One region of the Paenibacillus sp. GYB006 genome, then DNA from elsewhere that is predicted to be linked to it. Evidence: riboswitches for the same ligand, from Rfam matches in the RefSeq annotation. Region 1 holds a riboswitch; the other holds the start of a gene.
What was found. Region 1 has a riboswitch for cobalamin ahead of PV403_RS01085 (ABC transporter substrate-binding protein). Riboswitches for the same ligand answer to the same signal wherever they lie in the genome.
Positions count from the first base shown of each region.

Region 2: linked by a shared signal. The riboswitch ahead of metE (5-methyltetrahydropteroyltriglutamate--homocysteine S-methyltransferase) and the one ahead of PV403_RS01085 (ABC transporter substrate-binding protein) in region 1 are both predicted to bind cobalamin.

Region 1 covers NZ_JARBDA010000001.1:227,545-244,193, reverse strand. The annotation lists gene PV403_RS01150 (ArsR/SmtB family transcription factor) at 180-1,097, shown strand; gene PV403_RS01145 (threonine/serine exporter family protein) at 1,327-2,073, shown strand; gene PV403_RS01140 (threonine/serine exporter family protein) at 2,143-2,580, shown strand; gene PV403_RS01135 (GNAT family N-acetyltransferase) at 2,625-3,122, opposite strand; gene PV403_RS01130 (SDR family oxidoreductase) at 3,277-4,137, opposite strand; gene PV403_RS01125 (M24 family metallopeptidase) at 4,357-5,448, shown strand; gene PV403_RS01120 (L-cystine transporter) at 5,573-6,967, opposite strand; gene PV403_RS01115 (cobyric acid synthase) at 7,452-9,047, opposite strand; gene cobS (adenosylcobinamide-GDP ribazoletransferase) at 9,193-10,026, opposite strand; gene cobU (bifunctional adenosylcobinamide kinase/adenosylcobinamide-phosphate guanylyltransferase) at 10,023-10,577, opposite strand; gene cobT (nicotinate-nucleotide--dimethylbenzimidazole phosphoribosyltransferase) at 10,574-11,656, opposite strand; gene PV403_RS01095 (ABC transporter ATP-binding protein) at 11,861-12,688, opposite strand; gene PV403_RS01090 (FecCD family ABC transporter permease) at 12,685-13,731, opposite strand; gene PV403_RS01085 (ABC transporter substrate-binding protein) at 13,728-14,726, opposite strand; cobalamin riboswitch at 14,889-15,101, opposite strand; gene PV403_RS01080 (histidine phosphatase family protein) at 15,359-16,021, opposite strand; gene cbiB (adenosylcobinamide-phosphate synthase CbiB) at 16,015-16,649, opposite strand, start outside.
Region 2 covers NZ_JARBDA010000001.1:50,009-66,657, reverse strand. The annotation lists gene PV403_RS00320 (glycosyltransferase WbsX family protein) at 1-381, shown strand, start outside; gene PV403_RS00315 (hypothetical protein) at 408-836, opposite strand; gene PV403_RS00310 (MsnO8 family LLM class oxidoreductase) at 961-1,911, opposite strand; gene metE (5-methyltetrahydropteroyltriglutamate--homocysteine S-methyltransferase) at 2,106-4,403, opposite strand; cobalamin riboswitch at 4,648-4,849, opposite strand; gene PV403_RS00300 (deoxyguanosinetriphosphate triphosphohydrolase family protein) at 4,933-6,345, opposite strand; gene PV403_RS00295 (VOC family protein) at 6,713-7,153, opposite strand; gene PV403_RS00290 (5'-nucleotidase C-terminal domain-containing protein) at 7,353-9,152, shown strand; gene PV403_RS00285 (DUF5704 domain-containing protein) at 9,493-12,855, opposite strand; gene PV403_RS00280 (stalk domain-containing protein) at 12,871-13,887, opposite strand; gene PV403_RS00275 (proline--tRNA ligase) at 14,133-15,884, opposite strand; gene PV403_RS00270 (3'-5' exonuclease) at 16,446-16,649, shown strand, end outside.

The DNA of each region.
Region 1 (16,649 bases):
CTTTGTAACGATCTATCCCTTTGGGGATAACGCTCTTCCGTTATTTCTTTTATGTAGCAAACTATTGTATGATTACTACTATATTGATTTTCGTCTCTTTAAAGTTATTTCAACTAAACTCGCAATGAAATGTGTGACCGCAGATGCCGTCTTTTTCATTGCCGGGAAAGGATTTTATCATGATCTATATAAAAGATTTAATGTCTGGAGTCCCCATCTTCAAAGCGCTTAGTTCGGAAGTTCGAATTCAAATTATAGAAATGTTGTCTCATCATCAAAGCCTCAACCTTAACGATATCGCGAATCGGCTTCAGCTTACGAATGGAGCAGTGACGATGCATATCAAAAAGCTTGAGGAGAGCGGCCTTATTAATATCAACACGGCCGTAGGTAAACACGGAATTCAAAAGATCTGTTATTTGAATGAAGATAAGCTAATGGTGGACCTTCGAAGTCAAGAAGTTCATAACCGCTATGAGGTAGAGGTTAAAGTTGGACATTTCAGCAATTACTATGCTGTTCCTACCTGCGGCCTAGCTACAAAAGACAGCATTGTTGGTGATTTCGATGAACCTCGTTATTTCGCTGATCCGATGCGAATTGATGCTGAACTCATCTGGCTGTCAGAAGGATTTTTGGAATACCGGATTCCCAACTACTTGAAATCAAATGAAACCTTCAGCGAAATTCAATTCTCCATGGAGCTGAGCTCCGAGGCACCGGGTTTTAATAATAACTATCCTTCTGATATTTACTTCTATGTGAATGGTATCGAGATCGGCTGCTGGACAAGTCCTGGCGATTTTGGTGATACAAAGGGTACATTTAACCCAGATTGGTGGCCGCCGCATCTGAACCAATATGGCATGCTGAAGCTGATTCGAATTAATGAAGAAGGAAGTTTTATAGATGGCTGCCGCATATCTGATGTTACACTCAGTCATATTGGTCTTCATTACAAGAGCGATATTCTTCTTCGAATTGCCGTAACAGAAGGAAACACGAACAAACGAGGACTCACTCTCTATGGTAAAAATTTTGGGAACTATAGTCAGGATATTCTCGCTCGTGTACTGTATAATATTGATCATTCATAACTCATAAATTATTGATCATTTATCATTCGTAAATTCCATGAATGCACGTATATAGCGCCTGCTTTCTTCACGATACCCCACCATCGGTATTGCAAAGAATACAGGCGTTTTGGCAGTTTTCGGTTTCTTATGGAAAATGAAAAAATTATGATACAATGTGTAATTAAACCTACATAAAGAAAGCGAGAGAACGATTTTGGACAAAGTGGAACCATCGATAACGACAGACATGAACGATATAACGACTAAAATTATCGAGGTGTGTTTGCTTTCCGGAAAAATTATGCTTCAAAGTGGGGCTGAAACCTACCGAGTCGAGGATACGATGATGCGAATTGCTTCCGCATACGGAATGCCACATTCAAATAGTTATGTAACTCCGACAGGAATTCTTTTCTCTACGGATTCACTCAGTCCTGCCAAAATCATTCGAATTTCAGAACGCACGACCGATCTTCACAAGGTGTCAGCTGTCAACAACGTTTCCAGAATGATTGGAAATCAAGAGCTAAATCCTTCCGAAGCTTATCATAAATTAAAAGATATCGAATGTTCTTCTGTTCAATTTAGTGTCCCGATGCGAACGGCTGCTGCTGCACTAGCAAGTGGCTGCTTCACGATTATGTTTCAAGGACAATGGGTTGATTTTTTACCTGCCATTTTGTGCGGAGGAGCAGGATATGCTGCCGTAAGTTTATTTCAGCGGCTTGTACAAGTTCGCTTTTTTGCAGAGTTCGTTGCCTCCTTTATTATTGGACTGTTATCCCTGTTTCTCGTCTATATCGGAGCGGGTAAAGAGCTAGACAAGATCATTATTGGCTCTGTCATGCCGCTTGTTCCGGGTCTTGCTATTACCAATGCAATTCGGGATCTGATGGCAGGCCATCTCGTATCGGGATTGTCCAAAGGGGCAGATGCCTTTTTAACCGCCTTTGCTATTGGGGCAGGGGTTGCGGTGGTATTTACCTTAATGTAAACCAAGGCGTTATTGTTCATATTATTTTATTAATCTGTGATGAAAAGAAAGCTGAGGTATTCAGGTGTTATGCTAATTCCGATCATCGAACAGGGGCTTACCAGTTTTATTGCCTCTCTCCTATTCGGCCTGATTTTTAACGCGCCCAGAAATATGCTCATTCCATGCGGAACGGTTGGCATGCTGAGCTGGCTTATTTATTTTGTAATCGAGCCGGGATACCAAGCCGTTTCCGCTACACTTGCCGCAACGGTAGTCATTGGTGTTATGAGCCAGTTTTTTGCTCGAAAATACAAACAACCTGTCATTATCTTTAGCGTAGCGGGTATTATTCCTCTCGTCCCCGGCGGTCTTTCTTATAATGCCATGCGTTATTTTGTACAGAATGATTATTCTACAGCAGTAGAACACGCAGCAAAAGCCCTGATTCTTGCAGGAACCATTGCTGTTGGACTGGTTTTGTCTGAAGTGCTTAACCAAGCCTTCCGAAGAAAAGTAAAGTCATAACAAAAAAACTCGCCTTTCTCAATTGAAAGAGCGAGTTTTCTTATTTAAGCATCCAATTTCTTGCCAAGGATGGCAAGATCGCGTTTTTTTCCATCAAGCACAGCGACTTCGGGATAGTATCCCCATTGTTCAAACCCAAACTTTTGCAATAACCGCAGGCTGGGTTCATTATGTCCGAATACAAATCCGAGCAAGGTCGTCACCTGAAGACGTGAACAATCTTGAATGATTTTTTCCATGAGCCTGCTTCCTGCACCGGTTCCCCGGTAAGCTTCACTCACATAAACACTGACTTCCACTGTACCATCATAGGCTGGTCTTCCATAGAAGGAACTCAGACTTACCCAACCTGCAATCTGGCCGTCCACCCTCATGACCCATAGGGGGCGCTTATCGGGCGTATGTTCTTCAAACCACGGAATGCGGCTCTCTACCGTAACGGGTTCCAAATCTGCTGTCACCATACGCCCCGCAATCGTAGAGTTATAAATCGCAACAATATCAGGTAGATCATCCCGCTGTGCATAACTAAATTCAATCATTGGTTCCTTCAAGTGTTGTCTCCCCCAGGTCTAGTATCTTACACCTTATCATCTCATCCTTTGGATAATAATTCCTAGATTATCAGAATCACCTGTGAGTGATCCATACGAAAATCGGCTTGATTCCATTAGGTACCAACCCTAGTTAATCGCTTCACTCTATCTCAATAGGTAGTCCCGTCTGCCTTGCACTCCAGTTCCATAAAAAAGCGGCTGTATCTTTATCCAGAGCATTCGGTTTTAGTTCCTGAATTTCTTGTTCATAAAAATATTCTCCTGTGATCCCTTTTACTTCAGGATGAACCGCCAGATAAATCGCTGTTCTTGCCCCCTCCTCTGGTGTAAGGAATGAAGGGATTTTTCGCACCATCGCCATAATGGCTGTTCCAAATCCAGTTGTACGATTAATTCCTATATTCGTTCCAACCGCTCCAGGATGCAATGCATTTACGGTTATATTCGTCCCTTGAAGGCGCTCAGCAAGCTCTCTCGTAAACAATATGTTTGCGAGCTTCGATTGTGAATAACTTTTAATCACATGATAACGCTTCTTCAAATTGGGGTCCTCCCGGTGAATCTTCCCTGCTTTATAAGCGCCTGAAGAAACGTTAATAATCCGGGCTTCTGCGGCTGCCTTAAGAGAAGGAATCAATAGTCGGGTTAATAAATAATGTCCTAGATGATTCACGCCGAGTGTCATTTCAAATCCATCCGAAGTCTCTTCTCTTCTTAAACAGATAACACCTGCATTATTAATAAGAACATCGAGTTTTGGGTGGGTGGCTGTAAACTCCGAGACAAAACTTCTTATACTATGTAAAGATCCTAGATCCAGCTTCATGAGTTCGATCTGTTTTGACCCTGTGGCCGTGATCGCTTCTTTTAGAGCTATACGTCCTCTTTCCTCATTTCTGCAGGCCATCACAACATGGTATCCCTGTAACGCGAGTTCCATAGAAGTGGCTAGTCCCATTCCTGAATTCGCACCGGTGACTATTGCTATTTTTGTATTCATTCCATTCATCCTTTCGGGTGGAAACAGACATGCCTTACTATTATCATACAAGAAACGAACCACAAAAGAAAACAAGTGATCAAGCAATACAATTCATGTAACAAGAGGTCTATGATAGAATTACAAGGAATCGATTTATTTATTTTTCTCTCTTTTGGGATTTTTGTAGAGAAGCTTTATAATAGATATTGATACTGAAAGAAAAGGCGGTAACGAATAATGACAAAACAACCTATCTCATTACTGAATCAAGCGATAACCACTCATGCACTAGACGGCGTTCTCATTACCGATCCAAAACATGTATACTACCTGACTGGATTTGCAAGCGACCCTCATGAACGTTTCCTTGGTCTTGTTCTGGTACAAGGGGAAGAGCCCACTTTAATTGTACCGAGCCTTGATGAAGAAGCAGCTTCAGCGGCTTCTACTGTAAAGAATATCGTCACTCATCAAGATACAGATAACCCTTATCATATCTTAAAAAAACACCTTCCTCGTACGATGAACAGTTTTGGAATTGAGAAAGATCATCTATCTTTGTCCAGATATGAAGAACTTGTTCAATATGCGGAAGCCAAAAATTTTGTGGATATCGGTCCTCTTCTTCGTGAACTGCGTGTTCGTAAAGCACCTCACGAAGTAGAAAGAATGAAAGTTGCAGCGAATATGATTGAAGAAGTGCTTCGCAGAGGACTCACTCACGTGAAAGAAGGCGTGACCGAGGTTGAACTTGTTGCTGAAATGGAATATCAAATGAAGAAACTCGGCGCTTCCGGTCCTTCTTTTGATACGATGGTTCTCAGCGGACCAAACACTGCACTCCCTCATGGTGTACCCGGCACTCGTAAACTTGCTTACGGTGACCTGCTGATGTTTGATATGGGCGTATATGTCAATGGTTATGCTTCTGATATTACCCGTACCTTTGCTTTTGGAGAATTATCTCCTGAACTTACTAAGGTATATAACACGGTACTAGGAGCTAATCTAAAAGGAATTGAAAGTGTAAAACCAGGTGCAACTTTAGCTTCGGTAGATTTGGCTGCTAGACAAGTAACAATTGATGCCGGTTACGGGGATCGATTCCTCCACCGTCTTGGACATGGTCTTGGTATTGATGTACATGAATATCCTTCTGTCCATGGTGCGAATCAGGAATTGTTAACCGAAGGAATGGCCTTTACGATCGAACCAGGTATTTATATCCCAGGTCTCGGCGGTGTCCGGATTGAAGATGAGGTTATTGTGACTGCAGATGGTGTAGAACTGTTAACAAGCTTCCCGAAAGAACTGCAGATTCTCGGCTAATCTGTAAATATACACTAAGCTAGACTCAGCTGTTATATATAGAAAATGAAAAAGGTGCCCCTTTTTACGAGTATCATGCTCATAAAAAGAGGCACCTTTTCAGGTTTATTTTACTAGAAACAGCTTACCCTTCGTGTGCTGAATCCAAATCAAAGTTCGCTTTATCGAAAATTTCTTGATCGTTTTCTTTCAGCATCTTACTGGATATAAGACCCGCTGTCATCGAACCGTTGACATTAAGTGCCGTACGTCCCATATCAATCAGTGGCTCTACCGAAATCAAAAGACCGGCAAGACCGACAGGAAGGTTCATCGTGGAAAGCACGATAAGAGAAGCAAAAGTAGCTCCGCCGCCGACACCGGCAACACCGAAGGAACTAATCATAACAACGAGTACTAGTGTAACGTAGAACTGCCAATCCATTGTTACTCCAACGGTAGGAGCAATCATTACAGCCAGCATGGCGGGATAAATCCCTGCGCATCCGTTCTGACCAATGGTTGCACCAAACGAAGCTGACAAGTTAGCGATCCCTTGGGAAACTCCAAGCTTCTTCGTTTGTGTTTCAATATTGAGTGGAATGGATGCTGCACTCGAACGAGAAGTAAAGGCAAAAACTAAAGTCGAAATAACTTTTTTAGCATAAGCAATCGGATTAAAGCCGAATACAGTAACGAGAATCAAATGAACAATAAACATTAGAGCAAGCGCTACATAGGATGCGATTACGAATTCCCCGAGCTTTAGAATCTCCTGGGCATCCGTTGTTGCCGTGACCTTGGTTATCAGCGCCAAGATTCCGTATGGTGTCAGTCTTAATACCAACGTAACAATTCGCATAACAACCGCGTATAACGAATTAACAAGTTTACGGAATGTATCTGCTTGTTCTGGTTTCTTACGATCCAGTCCAAGAACTGCTGCGCCTACAAAAGCAGAGAAAATAACAACTGCAATGGTTGAAGTACGGCGTTCACCCGTCATATCAGCAAAAGGATTAGTAGGAATGAATTCCAGTACCTGCTGAGGAATGGTCAAATCTTGAACATCACCAAGCTGCTGTTCGAGGCGATCTGCTCTCGCTTGTTCTGCTTCACCACTTTCGATTTGAATAGCCTCAAGACCAAACATCTGAGTAACTCCAATACCGATCGTTGCTGCGATTGCTGTCGTGATCAGGAGTGTTCCGATGATAGAACCACTCATTTTCCCGATGTTCTGATTGCCTTTCAGATTCATGATCGCCGAAATAATCGATACCATAATCAGCGGAGTAACAATCATCTGCAAGAGCCCTACATAACCAGACCCAATAATACTAAACCAGTCAACACTCGTTTTCACTACACCTGTTGTAGCCCCATATATAACTTGAAGCAGAATTCCGAATACCAGACCTAGTCCGAGACCGGTGAATACTCGCTTCGTAAAAGAAACATGTTTCTTTTGCATGCGATACAGGATGCCGACAAGAACCAACATCACTGCCACGTTGATAATAATCTGCAACGTTTCCATGATAACTATTTCCCTCCACATCATCTAATGAACTCTAACGTTCAGACTCGGTTATTGCTTCTGTCATATATCACCTATATATACCCCATTAATCCAATAGGGAAAACAAATAAAAGAATGGCATCTGCATAATCTAGGTCTTTGCGTCTAGGTTGACTTTTAATAATAATCCATACTATATCATAAAACCAATTAAACAGGTAGACTTTTATTAAAATAGAACATAAACGGCTCAACAACAGCGCAATTTCACGTTTTTTCTCGAATCATTCCTATTAATTCTAGGTTAATCAGGCGGCATAAAATCCAGGATATACCATATTATTAATTTTACAAAACCATCTATTCCTTGACTATTTCACCCGAATCTAGGGCTTAAGGATGGTCAACGATAAAAAAGCCGCGCTTCCCAGAGAGATATACTTCTGGATCATCGCCGCTCTTTTCATCGTTCTCTCCAAACTTTAGTCTTTGCTTCAGAAACTCATGTTATGTCATGTGTTTTTTTGGGCAATCCTGCTATTTCATATATTTGATCCAGATCAAGGTGGTTACGGACAATCTCCGCTACCCGGTCAAACTCTTGTGTCTTGTATACAGCCGCTTGAAAAGTTTCACTAATGGGTGGAAGTCCTTTCTGTAAGCGGAGTCCATCAAGCCATGTACGCCTGAATTCATCATTATCAAAGAGACCATGCAGATAGGTTCCCCACACTTTTCCATCTGCGGCTCCGCACCCTTCCAAGTGTACCTTCTTTATTCCTTCTGCAGAAGGATCTGCCTCTGCTTCTTTTGTTTCTGTATTCAGAACAAATAACGGTCTGTAGTCTTCACTTCGTAACCTAGCTGACTCATCAATTTCTGTGATTCCCATATGGATTTCATATGCGTCTACCGTAAGTCCTGTTTCCTTGTTCTTATCCACTCGGAGTGGACACTCCTTCGCAGCCGTACCTTTCACTCGAACCGTTCTTTTCTCCTTAGCGAAGGTAGTGATAAGCGGCAGTAGTCCGAGTCCTTCTGCATGCTTTGTTTCACTCTCAACAGCATTAGGATCAAACAATCTCTCCCCCAGCATCTGGTATCCGCCGCAAATCCCCACAAGCTGAACCTCTCGTTCGTGCCATTTCCCTTTAATCGCACGGTCTAATCCTCTTTCTCTAAGAAAGGTCAGATCGCTGATGGTATCCTTTGTACCCGGCAGTATAATAACATCAGGCTGACCAAGGTCATCGGCATTACTGACATAGCGCACAACCACATCAGGCTCCCAGCCCAGTGCATCAAAATCAGTAAAATTAGAAATTCGGGGATACCGAATGACGACGATATCCATTTCTTTCTCTTTTTGTCTGCGATACTGCAGTTCATCGAGCACAACTGAATCCTCAGCTTCAATACGCAGTTCTGGAATATACGGCAGCACCCCGAGCACAGGAATTCCGGTCCGCTTCGTAAGCCAATCCAGCCCTGGTTGCAACAGCGCAAGATCTCCGCGGAACTTGTTAATAATAAAGCCTTTTACCCTTGCCCGCTCGTGCGGTTCAAGCAACTCCAGTGTCCCTACTAGCGAAGCAAATACACCACCGCGGTCAATATCCGATATCAACAGAACAGGTGCATCTGTCCAGCCTGCCAAATTCATATTCACAATATCTCTGTCTTTCAGGTTTATCTCCGCAGGACTTCCTGCCCCCTCCATCAGCACAATATCATATTGTTCCCGCAGACGATCAAGGGCATCAAGGACAATGGTTTTCGCTTGCGGTAAAAAGTGATTTCTATAGTCCATCGCGCTCATCTGCATCTTCGGTACCCCATGGACGACAATCTGAGAATGCATATCTTTAATCGGCTTAATCAAGATTGGATTCATATCGGTTGTCGCTGGCAAACCGCAAGCTTCTGCTTGTACTCCCTGCGCTCTTCCAATTTCCTTCCCATCCAGGGTGACATAAGAATTAAGCGCCATATTTTGCGATTTATAAGGAGCTGGTTGATATCCATCTTGTAAAAAAAGGCGGCACAGCGCCGTTGTCACAATGCTCTTTCCAACATCCGATGCGGTCCCTTGAAGCATTAGAACAGCGGCTCTATTCTGTGTTTTCTTTTTATCTTGTTCCTTATCAGTGTTCCCGGGATATGTACTTTTATTTTCCATGAGCGTGTCCCCTTTCTCTTATCACCAGTCACCAATATTACGGCTTAGGGCGCCATTTCTCATCTTAGTGCATAACTGTGGATAGAATAACCAGGATAAGCAGCCCTACTGCTTCAAGTCCCTCATTAAGCGCTCCATAAATATCTCCTGTTAGCCCCCCAAGGCGATTGCTTATTCGATCCGCAGCCCATTTCCCACAAGCCCATATACATAGAGGAATGACAAAAAAGGCAGACAGCACAACACCCATATTCAGACTCCATGTAAACTGCGGCCCATCTACAGCGTACGCAGCAAGTAAAAATACACCGCAGGAGATCGTAGAGAGAAATAAAGTTACCGCTCCCACTTTATAAAGCAGTTCATTCTGAACCCCTGCAAACATTCCTGCCAGACCTTCTCCTGCTCTAGCCCGTTTATATTTCACCATGGCATACACCATAAAGGAACGACTCCATAGGAAAGGCAAAACCGCTGCCCCCATAAGAAAAGGTTGTCCCATTAAGCTGTATAGAAGCGTTGCTTTCAGCATCAGCAGCAGAACACAGGCAATTACACCCATAGCTCCCACCCTGCTGTCCTTCATAATCTCAAGCATTCGTTCTCTGCTTCGGTAACTGAGAAGGGCATCAGCAGAGTCCATCCAGCCGTCTAAGTGAAGCCCGCCTGTGAGCCAAACCCAGATCGTGAGAACAAGCACTGCCGACGGAGCCGGAGGCAATAAGAATCCACTGAGCCAAGCTGCCATAAAGACACAAGCCCCAATACATAAGCCAACAACCGGATAGAACAGAGTGCTTCTTGTCATTAATTCTGGAGTGAATTCAAGCTGAGTTTTCACTGGAAATCGCGATAAAAACTGAAAAGCGGCCGCAGCCGCTTTTGTATTTTCTCTCATACTTTATACTCCTTGCTCTTCAGTTCAATGGCAATACCAGCCGTTACAAGGAATACTTCCTTGCTGATTGCTGCCATACGCTGATTCAGAATTCCGGCATAATCCCGGTAGATCCGGCCCAATCGATATTCAGGAACAATCCCGTCTCCGACTTCATTGGTTACTAGAATCATAAGACCTGGATAAGCAGCAACACTGCGGACAAGACGGTCGATCTCCTCCATTATTGCGTCAGGTCCTTCCTGTTCCTTGGCAATGAGCACGTTAGAGAGCCATAAGGTAAGACAGTCGAGTAATATCGTGGGTACAGGCAGCGTTGCTTCCATTAACCCGTTCAGCGTTTCAGCTACCTCTAGCGGTTCTTCAATCGTATGCCATAGATATGCCCCATCTTCCCGCTGACTGCGATGTGCAGCAATTCGGTCGGTCATCTCTTGATCATAAGCTTGTGCAGTCGCCATGTAGATCGCTTCTGAAGACCGGCTCATGCACAGTTTCTCGGCAAATGTACTTTTGCCGCTGCGTGCACCGCCCGTTACGAGAATGATCATAATTCGGCCTCTGCCTTCTCATTACCTCCAGAAATACCCGCACTGCTAAATGTAGCCATCTCAGCCATAATTCTTCCTGCCGCTTCAATCAGATGAAGGCATAGAACGCCGCCCGTTCCCTCACCGAGTCTCATTCCAACCTGAAGCATCGGAGAGAGGTCTAAAGTTTGCAGGAGTGCTGCATGTCCTCTTTCTTCCGAAGTATGAGAAGCAATCATATAATTTCGGCATGCCGGTGCAATACGGCTCGCTACCAACGCGGCAGCGGTAGAAATATACCCATCAATGACAACCGGACACTTCAAAGCAGCGGAGCCAATAATCACACCTGCGAGGCCCGCAATATCTAGTCCACCCACTTTAGCAAGCACGTCGATTGGATCATTCGGATCCGGCTGGTTAAGCTGTATTGCCCGGGCAATCACATTTGCTTTATGCTGAACACCTGCTTGATCAAGACCCGTCCCTTTGCCTGTCGCCTCCTGCACGCTGACTCCCGTAAGCACACTGGTAACTGCTGCACTTGGTGTTGTATTGCCAATTCCCATCTCTCCGGTAACGAATAACTGCGTTCCTTTTCTTACGGATTCTTGAACAACGTGGATCCCTGTAAGAATCGCTTGAAGTGCCTCTTCTCTGCTCATGGCAGGACCCTTCGCCATATTTGCCGTTCCTTTGCGAACAGAACGAGATACAAGTTCGGGGTGAGCAGGCTCACCATTCACACCAATATCCACACATATCACTTCAGCACCTGCATGACGAGCGAGCACATTTACGGCTGCCCCACCAGCAAGAAAATTGTGAACCATTTGCTGCGTTACCTCAGCTGGGAAACTGCTGACTCCCTCTTCCACGACCCCATGGTCTGATGCCATAACAATAACTGCCTTTTTAGAAAAACTAGGCTGTTTCTTTCCTGTAATCCCTGCTAAACGGATCGTGAGCTCTTCTAACTTACCTAGACTCCCCGGGGGTTTCGTTAAGTCATCCAAATGATTCGCTGCCGCCTTCTGTGCTGCCTCATCTAATGCGGTAATCTGCTGAACCCATGCTTTCAGTTGCTGTTCTCTCTCCATGATATCTCCATCCTTATCCGCTGCTGTTGTACAGCTTGTATATATCGATTATAACGAAAAGTGAGTAAATACTTCAAAAGAAATCATGCAATTTTCATATTGAATTAAAAAATAAGACAAGTTGTTCTCTTTGGCTGAAAAAAAGAGGACCTGATTTATGGATATCAGGTCCTCTTCTATGTTGTTCTGATATTTAAAATCATCTCACTCTTGCTGTTTACGCAGTAAAAACTGAGGAATGTGATGATCTGGATGTTGAACCATCACAGGTTGGATATCAAACAGTCCTCTGATGTTCTCCTCCGTAAGCACTTCAGCCGGAGAGCCCTGAAGGAAAAGCTTCCCCTCTTTTAGTGCACATAAGTAATTACAATAAAGAGAAGCTAAATTCAAATCATGCAATACGGCAATAATCGTAATCCCTGTACTTTGCTGCCATTCTGCCAGCAGATCCATGAACTGCAGCTGATAACGAACATCAAGAAAAGTGGTCGGTTCGTCCAGCAGCAGGATTTCAGGTTCTTGCACCATCACTTTGGCAAGGGCTACCCGCTGTCTTTGTCCTCCGCTAAGTTCATAAAGTCTGCGGTCTGCAAGAGAAGTAAGATCCAGCTTCTTCAGGACTTGCTCTATCTTTTCTTCTCCAGATCCCTGATCTCTTCCCAGCCAGTCTTGATAGGGATATCTCCCCATGGCCACAACGTCCCTGACGGAGTAACCAATCTCAGGTAATCCGTCTTGCTGAAGAACAGCAATAATTCGCGAGAGCTCTTTACGGCTGTAATCTTGAACTGGTTTACCTTTTATATGGATCGTGCCTTGGTTTGGTGACAGGATACCGGATAGTAAATGAAGCAAAGTAGACTTTCCGCTCCCGTTCGGCCCTACAATCCCCCACCAGTCACCTTCCTCAGCGGTGAAATGAATGTGATCCAGTGCAATGAACTGACTGTACTCTTTTCGGAGTGCCCTAGCTTCCACCACAGGAACTGTAGACGAGATTTCAGACTGATGATCGAAATTTTCTGTCATCCGCTGATGCCTCCTCGCCGTTTTTTATTCCGATGTAATAAGTAAGCAAAGAACGGAGCTCCTACAAAAGCAGTCAGTACACCAAGCGGAATCTCCGTAGGAGCGAGTAATGTCCGCGCACCCATATCCGCCCAGGCCAGAAAGATACCTCCGCCTACAGCAGATAGAGGAATAATGAGACGGTAATCCGGTCCGACAAGGAGCCTGATGATATGAGGGACAACAAGCCCCACAAAACCAATCACACCCGCAACAGATACGGCCGCAGCCGTTAACAGCGTAGATACCAAGAGTACAGATACTTTGAGTAAGTCCACTCTGACCCCAAGGTGTGCTGCTTGTCTTTCTCCTAGGGCCAACAAATTAAGTGATCTGCCTCTGCTCCATAGATAGATTAACCCAAGCCCTACATAAGGGAAAAGGATGGCCGTGTAAGACCATCCCCGCAAACTAAGGCTTCCCATCGTCCAGAACAAAATTTGATTCACCGTATCCTTTGACATGGCGGTCAGAAAAGAAACAACGGCTCCTAAAAAAGCATTCATCACAACACCGGACAAAATCAAATTGTTTGTCGGTATTTTTCCGCCTTCTCTAGCCAGCATCAAAACACCCCATAGTGTAATGACACCTGTTGTAAAAGCAACGAGCGGCAGCATCCATTCGCCAAGCCAAGCATACTCTAGACCCAAATAAATGATGAGTGCTGCTCCAACAGAAGCACCCGCCGATACCCCAAGCGTATAAGGATCTGCCAGTGGGTTACGAAGTACACCCTGAAATCCTGCGCCAGCAACAGCCAGCGCTGCACCAACCAGGATACCAAGCAGCACTCGCGGTAAACGTACCTTCATAATGATCTGTTCAGACGATGTATTCCATACGGGTTCAATGAACCCATCCATCCCCGGAATATGATTCATAAGAATCCCTGCGATATGACGAATCGGAAGATGTACTGACCCGATCGCAAGACATAGCAGCAGGGTCAGTACAAGCAGGATGATTCCTATCAATCCATATCCTGCTAGTTTCTTTTTCATTGGAACAGATCCGGGTAGACTGCTTTCGCTACTTCTTTCAATCCTTCCGTTACACGTGGACCTGGGCGGCTAAGCAGATTAGCATTAATCGAGATCACTTGTTCATTCTTAATTGCCGTAATCTCATTCCAGCCATCCCTAGCTTTAATGATCTCATCGAGTGTTTTGTCATTGTCTACCACATCGCTTGCGTACAGAATGACATCTGGGTTTACAGCAATGATATTTTCCTCACTGATTTCATACCAGCCTTCTGCATCTCCAGCCACATTCACTCCGCCTGCAAGGGTAATGACTTCATCCATAAATTCACCTTTACCTACAGTCCAGCCTGGAGAAAATTCGACATATACTTGTTTTTTCTGATCATCCGAAAGGGATGCTACTTTATCTTGTACTTCTTTCACATCTGCTTTCATTTTTGCGATGACCTCTTGCGCTTGTTCTTGATGATTTGTAATTTGTCCGTATACTTCAATATTTTTCATAACATCTTCGATTGTTTTGGGATCTGTTTTGAAAATAACGATACCGAGATCACGCAGTTTCTGCACTGCTGCCTCATCCATCGAAATACCTGTGAAGACAATATCCGGCTCAGCAGCGATGATTGCTTCTGCATTAGGTGTATACAGGCTGCCCATCTTCGGCTTGTCCTTTACCTGCTCTGGATAATCGTCATAGTCGGATACCCCAACGATTTGCTCGTCCAGTCCGATCGCATAAAGCGATTCTGTCTCTGCTGGAGATACAGACACGATCTTTTCAGGTGCCTTTTCAAAAGTAAACGACTCTCCCGTGGCATCCGTGATTGTCAGAGGATATACCGTCTCGAGACTAGCCTCTTCTTGGTTATCTGTTGCTGCGGTACCTTGATCTGTTGTCTGACCTGCTCCTTGTCCTTCTGTTGCTGTCCCGTTACCACATGCCGCCAGCATAATTGCAAGCATGAGTGACATTAAAATTGATAAAAAACGTCCATTCATTTTTTTCATTCTTCTCTCCCTCTCTTTATAAGTGAAGCCAACGATCTTATCAGGTATGAACACCAAACAACCCTGCTCCTATCATAAGAACAAGGTTACGTCTCGCAGCTGCTCCCTCTAATAGAAAGGCACAACAAATATGCAAAACGTATCCTTTCCTCGAAGGATTACACGTTTACCAAAGGCAAGGCAGGTCTCCTGACTATCCAAGTTTAAAGTAACAGCTTGCTCCCTTCCCATTTTCGCTATAGACGAAAACAGTGGATTAATAGCAGCTGTCCCTGGTATACAGTGGCGGGACCGTGCCGGATTTGCACCGGCTTCCCTTTTAACCAAAAGAATGTAGTGCCTTTATTCTTCTGGACCTTGCTCAGTATGATCGACTTTTCATATGTATTCACATGAAGTCTTTATGTACTTAGATGTTCATTTCAATTCGTATCAGGTCTTCACATCTTTTGCCATTATAGGGGAAAGCGGAATTTTCGACAACCAATCTTTCCCTTTATATTCCAAAAAAATCTATTTTAAGTGTAAGAGAATCAATTTCATAATACCTTTAGTAGCTTCAATCAGGACGATAGATAGATCAAAACGCTTCTATTTGTCTATATATCGTTTTAATGAGTTATGAAATTGATTCAAAAATCCAGTTTCTGTGCCGAAAGTTCTCCGCCTGACAAAGTAAATCGAAGCACGAGACATTCCCCTGGGCGAGGCATAAACGTATTAAATTCTGTTTCAGCAAGCCATGTGGCAGCCCATTGCCTGATCACTCCGCCATGAGTTACCACAAGCATCTTAGGTACTTCGTTATGATCTCCCCTATCCTGATGGGTACTCCGTCTAGTCTCATATAAATAAGGTCTGATTCGTTCTTCCACAAACTCCACTATTCTTTCGGAAAAGTGGGAAAACGTCTCTGCTCCCGGCGGAGTCACACCGAGAGGATCATCAATCCACTGACGATAATTCGGATCATACTGCAGCATCTCATACGTCTGTCCTTCATATTCTCCAAAGTGATACTCCCTGAGCCTTGCGTCCAGCACGGCTGTATGAGCCCGTTCGGGGACAATCATATCCAGTGTCTCTATGCATCGGACAAGATCACTTCCATAGATTTGATCAAACTGAATTTGTCCAAGGGATGCGCGGAGTCCCGCAAGATCCTCCTTCGCTTCAGGAAGCAGCGGAATATCGGTGTGTCCCAAATATCTTTTTTGCTGATTCCAAAGTGTTCGTCCATGCCGGACTAAATAAACATCGACAGAAGACATATTTTCATGAGACGTATTCACCACAGCCAACCGACTCCTGTAATCGACATCAGCCATAATAAAACCACCAGGATGACTACGAATAGACTTGATGATATATACATCATCGCAATCGTTGTCCGAATATGGCTCGCTTCCATCTCATGGTATGGAACCCCCATATAAGCACGGAACGAACGAACACCATGGTAGACGTTATATCCTCCAAGCCGGATCCCAAGTGCACCGGCAACTGCGGATTCCGGATACCCGCCGTTTGGACTTGGGTGCTTGCGGGCATCCCGCTTCACTGTGCGCACACTATTTTTCACATGAAGACCTAATACCCCAGCGGAAGCAAATAGCAGAAGAGCTGTGATCCGCGCTGGGATGAAGTTTGCAATATCATCCAGTCTGGCAGAGGCCATACCCAGCGATTTATATTTTTCGTTTTTATAGCCGACCATGGAGTCAAGTGTGTTTACCGCGCGATAAGCCATCGCAAGAGGTGCTCCGCCTAGGAAAGCGAAAAACAGCGGTGATATAATCGCATCTACAATATTTTCGGCTACCGTTTCAACGGTTCCCCTTACTACTTCAGAGGATTCTAACTGTTTTGTGTCTCGGCCTACAATCATACCGAGTGCAACTCTTGCTTCCGGCAATTTGCCGG
Region 2 (16,649 bases), 180 kb from region 1:
GATGGAGATCATCTCGTATTTGACTATGACGGAGTATGGGAAATGATACTGAACCGATCTCCGCACCGAAGCGGTGAAACGATTTTCCCAGGTGCCTATGTCAATTGGGATAACACCCCTCGAATTGGAGCCCGTGGACAAAGCTGTATCGGGTCTACTCCCGAGAAATTCAGCTATTATTTAACGAAACAGATGAACCGAGCTGCTTCTATATATCAATCTGAGTTTCTATTTATCAATGCTTGGAATGAATGGGCGGAGGGGACTTATCTGGAACCAGATAAAAAACATCATTTTTCCTATTTGGAGGCCGTTCAAGAAGCCGTTACACGTCATGAAAAGTACATGGAGGCAAACGCAAATCATGCAAAAAAGAGGTAATATACCAAACCTTTCCGCTTAATTCTTTAAACCCGATGAATACCGATGGTTGGTGTACCCGAAGACAAATCAATAAATAGAACATAGTTGTTCCCGTCTGTCCCTTTCAGTACCAAACCAGGCTGACCGCTGTTCGTTACATCATAGAAATTAACACCACTTGGAGCGGCGCTGACGGGCGGCACGGCGGGAACCCCTAAAGACATGAGTTTGGATCCAGCTACCACATTCTCGTTCGCACTGAGGCTTTGTCCTGCACCCAAATGTTGCAAAACGGTTGCACTACCATTTACCTGCAGATGTCCGGCAATGGTTTGGCTGCCATTCACATTAAGGCTCTGCTGAATCGTTTGGTTCTGGGAGTTTACATCTTGTAAAGTTGTCCCTCCAAGGACCTGCAGATGTCTATTAATTGCTGCGTCCCCCGTTACACTGATATTATCAAATGTCGCCATACTCTTCACTCCCTTCCTTATTACTCTATTCTATGTAATAAAAAGAGATTTGCTCTATAGCAAAAGTACAATTATCTATCTTTTAAATTAAAGATCAATAATATAGGAAGAGAGTGAAAATCTATTACCCTTTGCTCATTTCTTCCCCTAACAATCCATAGGATAATAAACGTTGTTCATAGGATGCCACACGGGTAGAGATTAGGATCTCGTTACAACCTGTTTCATGAGCAAGTGCGAGCAGTTCTTCTTTGACCTTTTTTGGATTTCCGATAATGACGGGATAAGGTGGCACCTCTACAATCCCGCCCGTCGCTTTCCGGTGTAAGATGAGCGCTTCCTCTTTCCAAGAGAGGGCTTCATCTGCAGAAGGAGCACAGATCACATTGACCGCAATACTCGCTTTTGGTTTCGTAAGATTCTCGGAAGGGATAAACTGCTCCCTATATTTTTGCAGCATCTCGGCAGCATCCTGCTCACTCATAAACTGACCGAATACATAACCCGTTCCAAACTGGGCGGCATACTCCGCGCTTTTCACATTGGTCCCTAACAGCCACAGAGTAGGAGGAATCTCCGGTACTGGCTTAGCCACAATCGGCTCCCCATCAAAACTATATCTGCCGTGAAGCAAATCTTGAAGCTGTTTAATGAGTTCAGGATATTTGGCTACTTTCTCTAAATAATTGCCGGCAAGAGCCATCGATAAATGTGCCGATCCCCCTGGAGCGCGTCCGATTCCCAGCTCAACACGTCCGGGATAGAGTGAAGCCAGCATATGATAATTTTCTGCTACCCGAATCGGATGATGATAAGGAAGCAGTACGGCTCCTGATCCAAGTTTGATTCGATTGGTTTTTGCTCCGATGTGAGATAGTAATACTTCTGGACTCGCGGATTCTGTACCTGGAAGATTATGATGTTCTGAGGTCCAGTATCTTGTATATCCCCACTCTTCTCCTTTGATCGCAAGATGGACAGACTGGCGGATTGCCTCTTCGGCAGATACATCCATTAATTTGGGAACGAGATCTAAAATTCCTAATTCTAATGATGGTGAACCCAATTGGTTCATATATTCTCAACTCCCTGATTATCATAATTCTGCTTATCATCCTGCCTAAAACAAAATAACAATTAATTAATTTAGTATAGCAACCTCATTTCTACAAAATCAAATTTCACCTATAAGAAGCGAAACGACTGAGCATCAAAAAAAGCCGTCTGCCTCACCACGATATGGTGAGACAAAACGGCCAGGATCATTTTTTATAAGGAAGGGACTTGAATTTCGTTCCGTGCTTCTCCAGCAGCTGCTACCATGTTGCGAAGAGCTGCTACGGTTTCTTCTTTTCCTCTTGTTTTTAGACCACAATCCGGGTTAATCCAGAACAGTTCCGGATCAAGCACATCCAGCGCCGATACGACAACCTCTTTCATCTCTTCTACGGAAGGGACACGAGGACTGTGAATATCGTAAACGCCAAGACCAATTCCTTTGTCATACGTCTGTGTTTTAAAGTTCTCAATTAATTCCCCGTGGCTGCGGGAAGTTTCCAGAGAAATAACATCCGCGTCCATCGCCTCGATTGAATCAATAACATCATGGAACTCGCAATAACACATATGCGTATGAATTTGCGTTGTATCGTTAACGGATGAAGTCGATAATTTAAATGCTTTTACGGAATCCGTCAGGTAAGATTCATGATCCGCTTTCTTCAGCGGAAGTCCTTCACGAAGTGCCGGCTCATCCACTTGAATCATCTCAATGCCAGCGGACTCGAGTGCTTCAACTTCTTCACGAAGTGCAAGTCCAATCTGATAAGCAACTTCACTGCGCGGAATGTCTGTACGAACAAACGACCAATTCAGAATCGTCACTGGACCCGTTAACATCCCTTTTACCGGTTTTTTCGTAAGGGACTGAGCGTATACTGTTTCTCTCAGTGTCATTGGCTCTTGGTATACCACATCTCCAAAAATAATCGGCGGCTTCACACAGCGTGAACCATAAGACTGAACCCAGCCTCCTGCAGTAAAGGCAAATCCACCCAATTTTTCTCCGAAAAACTCAACCATGTCTGTCCGTTCAAATTCACCATGAACCAGCACATCAAGGCCCAGTTCTTCTTGAATGTCGATCCATTCCTTCGTCTGCTCATCTACAAAAGCTTCATACTGCTGGTTGTCCAGTTGTCCATTTCTCCATTGTCTTCTCGCCTTACGAACTTCAGCAGTTTGCGGGAAACTTCCGATTGTCGTTGTAGGGAGAATAGGAAGATTAAATCTCTTTTGCTGAGCAGCATGTCTTGTTGAAAAATCAGATTTTCTCACGAATGAAGATTCATCCAGATTATTTACGGCTTCTCTTACCGTACCGTTACTGCGGAATACGGATGTGTTCAGTTCAGTGAGTGCCTTGCGGTTCTCAGCCAAAGCTTCTTGAATGACATTCTCATCTTCTGCCGCCCATTTCACCAGCAGCTGAATTTCATCCAATTTCTCTTCTGCAAAAGCTAACGAATTACGCAAAACAGGTAGCAGCGCATCTTCTTTTGCAAGAGATACCGGTGTATGAAGCAAACTGCTGGATGGTTGAATGATCAATCGATCTGGGGATACAGTCTTACTGAGCTCTTTTATCACCTGAATGCGCTCCGTCAGATCACTTCTCCATATATTACGACCATCAATCAGACCTGCAGCAAGAACTTTATCCTCTGGGAATCCATACTCACGAATATGTACAAGATTCGCTTCCCCACCGTGAACAAGATCCAGACCAATGCCTTGAACAGGCAGACTTACCACTTTCTCATAATCCCCTACTGCTTCGAAATACGTCTGTAAAATGATCTTAAGCTCAGGCGTTACCTTGTTCAGTTCTTCATAAATACGCCCAATTTGTTTCCAATCTTCTGCTGGAATATCAGTAACGAGGCTAGGCTCATCGATTTGTACCCATTCTACTCCCGCTTGCTGCAGTTCAGAAAGCACTTCACAATACAGCGGAAGGAAACGTTCTACAAGGGAAGGAAGTTCAGTCTCCGCATACCCTTTTGATAATTTAAGAAAAGTATAAAGTCCAAGAAGAACTGGTTTTCCTTCAATGCCGAGTTCCTGTTTTGCTTCCAAATAAGCATGAAGTGGACGATTCACTGTTAGTGAAGGATTCGCATCAGCGAGTTCAGGAACGATATAGTGATAATTGGTATTGAACCATTTTGTCATCTCGGAAGCGGCTGCCTGATCGTTACCGCGAGCCATTGCGTAATAAGTATCCAAAGATACCTCTCCACCTTCGTACCCATAACGCTTTGGAACAATGCCAAACATTGTACTTGTATCAAGGACATGATCATAAAGTGAGAAATCGCCTACTGGAATCAGATCGATTCCTTTCTCTTGTTGAAGTCGCAAATGTCCAAGACGAATTCCTTTTAATTCTGCAAGAAAATCAGATTCACTTACTTTCCCTGCCCAAAAAGATTCGAGTGCTTTCTTCCATTCACGATTGGCACCAATTCTCGGATACCCTAGATTACTACTGATCCATTGACTCATTTCCTTACCTCCGTATAGGTATAATATGAATAACTTGGTTCATCTTCGGTTGGGTTACGAATGGCAAAAAGAGACGTCTTCACCTAGAGAACGGTTCCGTCTTTATTTACGAAATGCAGAACTCGGATGTCTACATTTGTAACGTAAAACGTTGCTGTTTCCTTACTTACCTAGGGTAAAGACGCCCCTTGTTCTTGATCAGACAGGTAGCCATCTTAACACCTTCCTATCTCCCGTAGGTACAGCAGTGTTGTCAAAACAGGCAGGTCTCCTGGCTCCAGAGGAAGATCCATAAGCTATGCGCCTTCCCAGTTCACCTCATGAACCAGTGGCATATGGCAAGCTACATCTCTGTTACAGTGGCGGGACCGCGCCGGTATCTCACCGGTCTTCCCTATTAAGTACGGCTGCATCTAGCACCGTACACCTGTTTCCGTTATATTTAGTTCGTCCCTCTATTTTTCATAAATGGAGGTTGTATCCAATATACACCAAGTATATCTCTATGAATAGTGCTTTTTAATATTATTTAATCAAGATCATAGATTGAGCCAACTTTTAGACCATATAATTCATTGTATATTTTCTCAGCGAAGGCATCCGTCATCCCCGCGATATAGTCTATAATCATGTGTTCCCACGTCCATATTGGATTAGGGCGAGCCTGGTCTTTTTCATACCTTTGCAGCCAATCCGAAGGAATGATCGATTTTGAAGTCGCGGGATCGTTAAATGCATACCATAAACGCCGGAGAATCCATTCACTTCTTTTTTGCAGACGCTGAACTCTAAGATCTTTGATCATCGTTACCCATGCGAAACTTTTGAGCACACTCACTGTACGGAGCAGATCAAGATCCTCTTTCCCTTCCTTGACAAAAGTAACCTTTTTCCAGTCTCCGGTATCAATAATCCCCAAGGAACTGACAAACAAACTCACCCAATACGCTTTTACTTCCCGGCGGGTACGAGAAAAATCATGGTCACAGCCAGGGATCTTCTCTTCCCAAATGCGGAGAAAACTATTCAGTACCTCTTCTACCTTTGGTTCAATGGCTTCTTTCGTCCACCCCAACCAGAATGCATCATCGAGCGTCATGATCTTATCAACAATAAGCCGTTTAATGTGCGGGTCATGCAAAAAGTGTTCGTGAACTTCGATTTTCCCTGCCTTAATGCCATCTTCTAAATCATGAGCTGAGTAAGCAATATCATCACAGAGGTCCATAAGCTGGGCTTCTAGTGTCTTTTGCCCTTTCGGAATTTTCCACTCGCTGCGAATATCGCTGATGTATTGCCACTCATGTTGGTACATCCCCTTCTTGTTCTCTGTGCCGGGATAAGGGTATTTATTCACTCCGAGAAGCACCGCATCCGACAGATTTAGTCCATCTATGTTTTCTCGCTTTTCAAGGAACATCATGAGCCTAAAATTGTGTGCATTTCCTTCAAAATGTTCATACTTTCTGCGCATGGCTTCGGTTACTTTTTGCACTTGGTTTGGTGATGCCTTGCCTGTTTTATTTACATCCACAATGGACTGCGTTTTCTCCTGAACCAGGTTCGTCAAAATGTTATCGAGAACTTCTTCTCCTTTATGCCCAAAGGGCGGATGGCCAAAATCATGAGCAATGGAAGCACATTCTACGACTTCAGGGTCAATAACGAGCCCTGGGTTATCTGCCCTGCCAAGCTCCGCATCGGGATATTTTCGCAGCAGACTTCGGGCCGCTTCCCTTGCAATCTGCGCCACCTCAAGTGAATGAGTAAGCCTTGTGCGATAATAGTCACCTGTGCCTGCACCGAACACCTGGGATTTCCCCTGTAACCGGCGAAACGTCGGTGAATGAATTAAGCGGGAATAGTCTCTTTCGTAAGTAGCCCGCGAACCTTCGAGTTTATCTATTTCTGCATATTGTCTGTGTTCACGTAATTTGTCCATATGATTTCCTCCGTTATTTCAGGGCATCCAATCCACTGGTTTATCTTTTCTTTTTACCCACTCTACTGAAATCATTTGCACTCGTCTATCCCTTGTGGAAGATTTTCATAGATATTTTTAATTTTTCAGTTTTATCACTAAAAACCACATTTTATTTCTCGAAAAAAATCATGTTTCTTCTATTATATAAGTTTAACTTATAAGTGAGTTATCTTCGCGGCTAGCAACTTGAAAAGAGCTGTCCTATGGCAGCATTACTACAGAGCTCACTTCTATATTGAAAAAAGCACCCGTCTCAAAAAATGGACGCGCGCTCTTATTTATTATATCTGTATGTTCATGAGAGTTTTTATACCGTATTTAAAAATTATAATTTATCCCAGTCTTCCCATGGAATCACCCCAAGTTCTGGCTTCGCTTCTCCAGGAAGCATGGACAACCACTCGATTAAATGACCATCCGGGTCTTCTGCAAACATAGAGACAGCAGGCATCCATCCAAAAACGTAGGGTCTGCCGGTTTTGTCACCGACAAAATTATCGAGAAGCACTCCTTTTTGAGCGAGCGTGTCTATTGTCTCTGTAAATTCAGACAGTGGTACTTCAAAAGCGAAATGCTGCCTGGATATTTCATGCGGTTCCTTCTTCCATAAACCAAGCATGGCATTTCCTTTTCCGCCAATCCAGTAAAACCGGGCACCCCGGCTATCAGTATGGGCGAGTTCTAGTCCAACCTGATCTTCATAAAATGCAGCAGAGCGTGCCAGATCCACTACATCTAGATGTGTTTCAAACAATCCTCTAATCATTTGTAATTCCTCCTCCCATGAAAATAAAAGCTTTACGTTAATTCGTACGCAAAACAGACCATACTATATCTATTCTACTTCATATCTTTTATGGTGTAACCTTCCATCTGTTCAAGGAAATGATTAAAAAAATGAACTATTCTTCATAGTTATTTGGTAAAATGTGCATGAGATAAAAATTGGGAGGGTTGAAACTTATATGTTTAAATGGAAAAAGACATTATCGACGATTGCCGTTTCCGCATTATTTTTCAGTTCAGTGAGTTTCGCTAATGCAGCGGTAGAATTAGCAGGCACGGCTTCCACTTCTGAGCAAAAAGGAACTCACATCACCATCCTACATACAAATGATACACATGCAAGAGCCGTAGAAGATTCTCCGAACATGGGATATGCCAAAGTTGCAGGAATTGCGGATAAGTACCGTAAGGATAACCCAAACACTCTTTTTCTGGATGGCGGTGACGCAATTCACGGAACAACCTTCGCTACACTTGTCAACGGGGAAAGTATCGTGAAAGTCATGAATGAAATGGGTTATGATGCCATCGTTCCCGGTAACCATGAATTCAATTATGGCTGGGAGCATCTAGTGAAACTAAGTAAAGATTTGAACTTTCCTATGATTAGTGCCAATGTGAAGAAAAAGAACAGCACAGGCCTTTTTGATCCATATATCATTAAAGAAGTGGACGGAGTGAAACTCGGCATTATCGCCCTTACTACACCGGAAACTGCTTATAAAACAAATCCGAAAAACGTAGAAGGTATTCAGTTCACGGATCCATCGGATGAAATGCAAAAATATGTTGATGAACTTCGTAACAAAGTAGATGTTATCGTCGCACTGGCTCATACCGGGCAGGATGATTCGGATACAGATAATACGTTTGATGTGGTAAAAGAAGTCGATGGTATTGATGTTTATATAGACGGTCATAGCCACACAACGCTCGAAGATGGAATTGTGGCGGATAATGGGACATTAATTGCCAGTGCCGGTGAATACACTAAATATGTTGGTGTCGTGGATCTATGGGTTGACGGCGGTGACGTAGTTAAAAAAGAAGCCTCCCTCATTGACGAAAAAGAAGCGGCAGGAATTGCTCCTAATGAAAAAGTAGCAGCTCTAGTTGATTCCATCACTAAAGAACAAGCACCGATCTTGGACGAAGTGGTAGCAAACATCGCAACCGATCTGGAAGGTGCTCGTGAGAAAGTACGTACAGGAGAAACCAATCTAGGAGACCTCATTGCAGATGCCATTCGTGATGTATCGGGTGCGGATGTGGCCTTAACAAACGGCGGCGGTATTCGTGCTTCCATTGAAAAAGGTGAGGTGACCAAAGGTGAAGTCATTACCGTTCTTCCTTTTGGTAACCAAATTGTCACTCTGAACGTCAGAGGCGAAGACCTCATCGCAGCCCTGGAAAATGGGGTGAAAAGTTATCCGGAAGCAAGCGGCGGATTCCCGCAAATCTCCGGCTTTACTTTTAAAATCGACCCTTCAAAAGAAGCTGGAAGTCGAGTTCATTCCGTGATGGTTGGCGGAAAAGCAATTGATCCGAAAGCAGTTTATTCCCTGGCAACCAATGACTTCACTTCCATCGGCGGCGATGAGTACGATATGTTCAAGAAATATAGCCAAGCAGGAATGTACGGCTCTCTGGATGAAGCATTAATTACTCATTTGCAAAAGTTAGGTAAAGGAACGGTTACGACAGATGGTCGGATCTCGGAAGGGACAGCTCCGGTTATTGCTCCGCCAGCAGAAGAAAAACCAGCACCTGAGATTCCTGTTACACCCGAAAAACCTAGTAAGCCTTCTAAACCGGTTACCGAAAAGCCTTCTGTGTATGTTGTAAAATCAGGGGACACCTTGTATTCCATTTCCCTTAAATACAACACGACTTGGCAGACCCTTCAACAACTCAATAAGCTTAAAAATGCACATCGGATCTATCCAGGTCAGACTTTAAAGCTCCCTGTTGCGTCTTAGTGACAAAATATAGATCAAAAGTCATGCTTGTACCCTATTTTTTCTAAAATATTTTCTCTAATCTATTAATATTCTCAACATATAACCGATAATATAGTTAAGAAGTCGCGATTATGTAGCTCGTAGGCAAGCCCATATGTAAGTATTAGACAAAAAAGTAGTCAATTAGTAATGGTTTGAAAGCAAGATCAAGAATGATACCACATAAGTAAGGCGAAAAATATCATAAGAGTATCGTTAGAAGTTTGAACAGCATGCTCAAAAAGGCCCTGCATTTGCAGGGCCTTTTTGGTGCTTGATTGTGGCAACAAATGCTGCCCAGCTACCTTCTCACCTTCAACTAATGAGGAACTTCAGAGGAAAAATCATCTCGGCTCGAAAGATCGCTATTATAATACAGCACATCTCCATCCAATGAAGAAAATGTATACCCTTTAGGCGTCACGAACCCACGCTCATATCCTTCTAACCTCCACTGATTCATTAGCGGAGAATGGATGTATTGTAAGTGAGGATTTGCGGTGTCTCCATTCTGGATACTCTCCATATTGAAGTTAACAATGATATACCCATTTTTCAGCAGTAGATCTGATTGGTCATCCAACATTTCAGCTCTCGCATACTTCTCTAGTGAAGTTCCTTTCTTTACCGCTACTACATCTGCTGGTAAGCTATATTCGCCATACCAATGCTGGATCGAAGCACTCGCCCGGTACGTATCAACACCTTCAGGCAATTTATCTTTTGGACCCATGAACGTACGCAAATCACGGGATAATAACATCCAGGAATAGCGACCTGCCCAAGCAGGGGTTTTGGCAGCTCCTGTTACATATTGCGCTGTGTAGACGTCTTTAGAAGTCTGGTGACGATCGGCATCAGATAATTCTTTTGCATAACGATACGCTGCCGTATCCGCCATTTCCGTAAGAGGTACGTTACGCAAACGTGTATTTAGCACAACGAATCTTTTCTCTTCATCTTGCTCCGAACCGATCCGTATAAAGTGTTTGTTACCTTTACTATAATACAGATCAACTTCCTGTCTCTCCGTGCCATCCTTAGCTACATAATAAAAGGCAGGTGTAATCCGTATTCCATCGGTGGATGAAAACATATTCCCTTTTGTCTTTACATCAAACTTGAAATGATAACCTGTGTTCACAGCTACATTCGCGTAACTCGGAACCGGATGACTTCCGGGTCTCACAGGCAGGATATAAGGCAGTTTATTGCCTCTCGCTGCTCCGTCGATCCCTTTCAGTCCTGTCCAGTAGCTAAAACCGGAAGGTACATAACTTCCTGGGCTACTACGGAATACATTCTCCCACTCATAATCTGCAATGTCTGTAATGTGAAAATCATATAACCGGCCAATCACTTCAACTTCTGCTGAATCTGTGGCAACATGATGGGCAAGATTCGTATTCGCATCCCGCTGATGGCTAAAATCAACTGGTGCGTTCTCGGCGATGGTACGGAACCATACCGTATAGTCCTCTTCATCCACCCATACCGGCAGGAAGAACTCCATTTCAAGCTGAGTTACCGGGACAGAAATCCAAGTATTCTTTGGATAGAAAGTCCGCTGGTCCCCGCTGTACACGTCAAAGGGAAAATAGACTTCCTTACTTCTTACATACTTCGCATAATCACGATCACCATATCCAGGATAACTGACATGCTGTCCACTTGTTGGGATTCGTACTTTAAATGGTCGATCTAAGATAAAAGCAGCTCGAGCCGCATTTGGTTTTGTTTTTTGATTATGCTCCTGATCATCCGTTACGGAAGAGTAGTTCACAACTGGGGTGTGGACAGTAACCGTGTTGATTGGAGATACGGGATAAGTCTTATCACCGCTGCCGCCCACAGTAGTAGGCAGCAAGCCATACTTAATGCTTCCAGAAGAAGTGGTATGAGCTTGGTTTATTAAAGAACGGCTGATTAGTAACCGGTCTTGGAAAAGCACCTGTTCTCCCGTTTCCTTATACGATCCCATCTTAGATGGATTCGGTATTTTCGAGGGAGTAGGTCCGTTCTGTGAGACTGTGCTGCCGTCCATCACTGTGGTAGTACTGCCTCCATAAGAAAACTGCAGGGCATCATTTTTCACATCAGGAGGTTTGGTTTGCCCTTCAGCTAATGCCTTTATCTTCGATGTATCATCAGGAGGAGAAGGCCTAGAATATCCGCCTTGATCAACGGCTTCCGGTGTAAAACGAATATCGCCCGTTTCTTTTGGTATCACATGCACCTCTACCTCTTCAGCATGCTCCATATGTAGAGAAGGAGGACTATACCCTTTGGGACGTAAGGTTACGTTTCCGCTAGGCAAAGCATAGTTACTCATCGCCGCTTCATTGATCTGATAGACTTCAAGATTATTAATCTTCCAGTAAGAGTAGTCTCGTGTAAAAGAAAAAGGATAGTTTTTCACTTCCGTATCTGTCTTATCAATATCAGGCTGCGGCGTTTTATTACCTTTATCGTCTACTTTGTCTGGTTGTTTTTCCTTCCACTTTAAGACGTAAGTAGCTTCTACGTTACAGGTATACGTGATTTTCCCTTTCTGCTGACCAAAAGTATGCTGATACAAATAGTTCATAGCCCACGTATTTGCGTAGAGGTTCTCCGAAGTTGGAATACCGAGAGTTACATCAAACTGTCTTCCATTCGTGTTGTTATCCGCAAGGATATGTCCTTGTGCGCCCGGCTCCATGAAAGAGGATACAGGCGAAGCCACTTGAGATGGTGGATTTATATTATAGGTGCAGGCTCCACCTCCACTTGAATCAGTGGGCGGTAACGGTGGCGGATCTATTTTTGGTTCGTAATAGAAATTCACATAGTAGATTGGGAAACTTGCATCATAAGTGAATTTAGGAGGATCCCCTGGTAGAATGTCACCCCCACTTGGTGAAGCAACGGTACTTTTCTTATAACCTATGTATGGATAATCTGCTGTCCCTGTCGTATGAGGAAAGTTATAAGCTTTATCTTTCTCTATCTTCTCTTCACGATTCTTGAAACCAGACACTCCATCAAGAGACTTACCCGTGGTAGTGTAATGTTTTATGATTGCTTTGCCTTCTTCAGGTTCTAATTCGATTCGGAAGAGGGTTGGGAAGTAATATCTCCATCCTTCTACGTTTGGATCAAAATATGTTCCCTTATCTTGCTCTTCCTTTTTTCGGTTTATTGGTACCATCGCATCTAAATACCCTGAATTTACATATACGTCAAGCACTACAGAATTAGTTCCAATCCCGTTAACATTACTTTTACTAATTGTATATGCTTTACTTGAAGTAGATCTAATATATTCTATTTTCTCTCTATCTAATAGCTCGTCTTTTCTAGATATATCAAAAGTTTCATCTGCGTATTTCCAATCGTATTTAAATGGTTCAGCATCAACACTCTTTATTTTTCGGGTGGTGGAAAAAGTGAATTCGTAATCGCCACCATCTACTTCTGACCAAGTATTTGGTTTTTTTCCATTGGTCCAGCTTCCATCTGCCTTTTTCCATACCTCGAAATAGACCATCCCAACAAAATAATAAACATTCTTATCAATAGGATCTTGAAAAAGTCTACTCATACCTATAGCTTTTGCCTCGGAAGGTTGAATGAATAAAACTGCAGATAAAACAAAGATCAAACTCATCAATCCACTGATCCATTTTTTCATATGATTCATACTCTCTTTTTCCTCCTACTTAAATGGATTTATGAGAGCAACAGCATAATCTTTAGTATTACTGGTATCAAAGAGAATATAGTCAGCTTGATTCACTTTGAAATTCTTCCACGCAGTGTAATTTTCATCATAACCATCTGAACGGAATTTATCTGATTCATCTATAATTGGATAATAGTTAGTGGCTGTATTATCCCTATTGTTTGTTAAGGCATTCTCAATAGCCCTTCTATATTTGGCATCATCATTTTTTACTAAGAATGCAATTGGGACAGTCTTTACCGAATGCCTAATAGCTATAGTTTTCATACCGCTTAACTTTCTAGTTGCTTGGTCTATTGAGTAAATAACTGCACCATCGCCAATCTGAATTGGAAGATCACTCTCCTTAATTATTTTCACTCCTTTAAACTTGGTTCCAGAGATGTCCTCAAATAAAAAAGATGTCCTAGTATATGCCTTGAAACTTGAAATGGAGGTTAACTTAAATTCCTTATCATCCGTACTTCTAAAATTCTTTTCTCCAATCCAAACCCAGCGCCCTACCTTATCCCATTCCACTTTCTGCCCTAACCCTTCACTCACCAATCGTAAGGGAACAAAGGTCCGATTTTGCTTTAATATAATTTTGGTACCATAACTTTTCTTTTTCCCATCAATCAAAGCGGTAGTTTGTCCCACCGTCATTTTTACCGTATGATCTTTATTCGTAACGCCAACCACAGTCGTCTTTCCGCTTTTGCTATAACTCACCTTAGCCCCTAACGCTTCAGATACAAATCGAATCGGAACCATTACACTTCCCTGAGAGTCCTGAAAAGGTTTCGCATCAGGGAAACTCATTTTCTTTGTATCTAATAATACTTCTACGGAAGCAGCACCCGCAGCTTCTATACGATCAACAGGTATCGAAGCAAATACCAAAGACCCTAACATAATCGACAAAATTAACTTTTTCATGCTTTTTAATCTCCTATCATCTAATTTTTGTACTTTGTATTGTTTTTCCTTATTCTTTTTATCGGTCTGCAATACTTACCTTTTAACGTATTTAAATACATATTTTACCTTGTAATTTGAAACCTCCCTCTTATTTATCTCTCAGCACTTTAAAATAGAAAACCAGCTTCAGAAATACCTACTATATTTACACAACAACCCTAAAAAGACACAAAAAAGGGCCTTGATTGAAATCAAGGCCCTATGCTTTAGGACAAATCGTTATATGCTGAGGTCAAACCCTTTTTTAATAGAATATAATATATTAATCATTTTGACTAGTCTGCTTTTGGGAAAATATGCATTTTCGTTATCTCAAGCACTTCTTCCACAGACATGCGCTCAGAACTAGATGGTTCCGTGTTCTCTGCATCGTGAGAATTCGCCGGCCAACTGCACTCGACCTGCCTTTCTGCTGCATCTCTTCCTACAATGACTCGTATCGGCAGACCCATTAGATCAGCGTCTTTGAACTTCACGCCCGGACGCTCATTTCGATCATCTACGAGTACCTCCACTCCAAGGGCAGTCAGCGAACTTTCAAGTTCGTGAACGAGTGCCATCTGTACCTCATCTTTCACAGAAATCGGAATGAGATGCACATGGTAGGGAGCAACAGCGACTGGCCAGCTCATCTTACGATCTGCCGAATATTGCTCTGCAATCGTTCCAAGCAGCCGAGAAATTCCAATACCATAGCAGCCCATAATCGGTTTTTGAGGAGTCCCTGTCTGATTAAGGAAAGTAGCGCCCATCGCATCACTATATTTTGTACCCAGTTTGAATACATGCCCTACTTCGATTCCGCGATCGAACGTAAGCGCAGAACCGCACGAAGAACATAAATCTCCCTCTACGGCATTCCGAATATCGACTGCTATATCCCATGTGAAATCTTGCCCTGGCTGCACTTGAATATAGTGATGGTCCACTTCATTCGCCCCAGTCACCGCACGATCCATAGAAATAACAGCATAGTCGGCAATGATTCTCATGGAAAGATCGTATGGTCCGAGATATCCCACAGGAAGCTGTAAATCCTTGTATTTTTCTTGATCTAACATCTCCAGTTGCTCCACTTTAAGTGCATGCTGCAATTTAATCTCATTCACCTCATGATCTCCACGAATCAGTACTGCAACAGGAGCCCCATCTGCCTCATACAACAGGGTCTTGATTATATTCTGCGGTTCGAGATCCAGGTATGAAGCAACTTGCGGAATGGTCTTCGTGTCTGGAGTATGAACCTTTGTCTTCTGAGATTCTGACACTCGAGTAAACGGCTCAGCCCCTCCAGCATCTGCATCAGTTTTAAAAGTCGCCTTCTCTAGATTGGCTGCATAATCACAAGAGGTACAAGTCACAATTGTATCTTCACCAATGTCTGCGAGCGCCATAAATTCGTGTGTTTCGCCGCTTCCTCCAATCGTTCCTGCATCTGCTTCCACTTTCGTGAAGTGAAGTCCTACCCGAGTAAAGATCCGTGTATATGCCTGGACCATATCTTCGTATACTCGGTCAAGCTCCTCCCAATTAGCGGAAAAAGAATACGCATCTTTCATAAGAAACTCGCGGCCGCGCAGTACACCAAAACGAGGTCTTCGTTCATCCCGATATTTCGTACTGATCTGATATAGTGTAAGCGGCAGCTGACGGTAACTATGAACTTCATCGCGGATGAGTGCGGTAATCACTTCTTCGTGAGTAGGTCCAAGGGCAAAGGACCTGTCATGTCGATCAGATAATCGCATAAGCTCCGGCCCATAATCACGATTTCGACCTGATTCTTCCCATAGCTCGATCGGTTGTAGCGAAGGAAGTAGCGTTTCTTGGGCCATAATGGCATCCATTTCTTCTCGAACAATTTGTTCTATCTTATGAAGGACCCTTCTGCCTAACGGTAAAAGACTGTAGATACCGGATGCCGTTTGCCGAATCATACCTGACCTCAGCAAAATCTGGTGACTTCGCGCTTCTGCCTCTGCAGGCGCTTCTCTCAAGGTTGGAATAAACAACTGACTCTGACGCATGATTGTCCCCCTCCTCCTATAGGCTGTAAAATAAAAAAAGACACTTTCGTCAAGGGACGAAAATGTCGTGGTACCACCCTAATTTAAGTTTATTCCTCTGTAATGTAATACGAAAACTGTTACCCAGTCTAACGTGGCACGATACAAAAGAATGATCTTCTCTACGGCATAACGTGCCTAACCCGGCAAGTGAAATCTGCTCAAGATTTACTTGCAGCTCCAAGGTAGGAGTATAAGTTCAAATTTCAGAGACCTTTCAGCCTATCGGATCTCATTCTCTTATGAAATTTGTTGCCATCCTATACTATGTCCTTGATCGTCGCTGTTCGCATTTTTCAAAAAGATTACTGGAATATGACATAAAAGTCAATCTCCTTCGTATACACAAATCCTATAAAAATTAGTTAGCTAGTATTCTTGCCAGGAAAGTGATAGAAAATACGCTGACAGTCTATTATCTAACAAGTAATATAGTACAATAGATCTGAGAATCTTAGAATGAGCTTATAGATGAATTGATTCAGATGAATCAAAAATAAATAGAGAAAGGAGTTATTTCTGATGAATTACATTATCTATGATCTTGAATTTACGGTAAGCCGCAGTACTCGGTATTCTTCCGAAATCATTGACATCGGAGCGGTAAAGGTTGCCCCAATTGATGATAAAGGAAGTCTAGGGGTTGTTGATTCATTTCATACCTATGTACGACCTTCCAACAAATCCGTTTTGTCCACAGATACGATCCAATTCACCGGTATTACG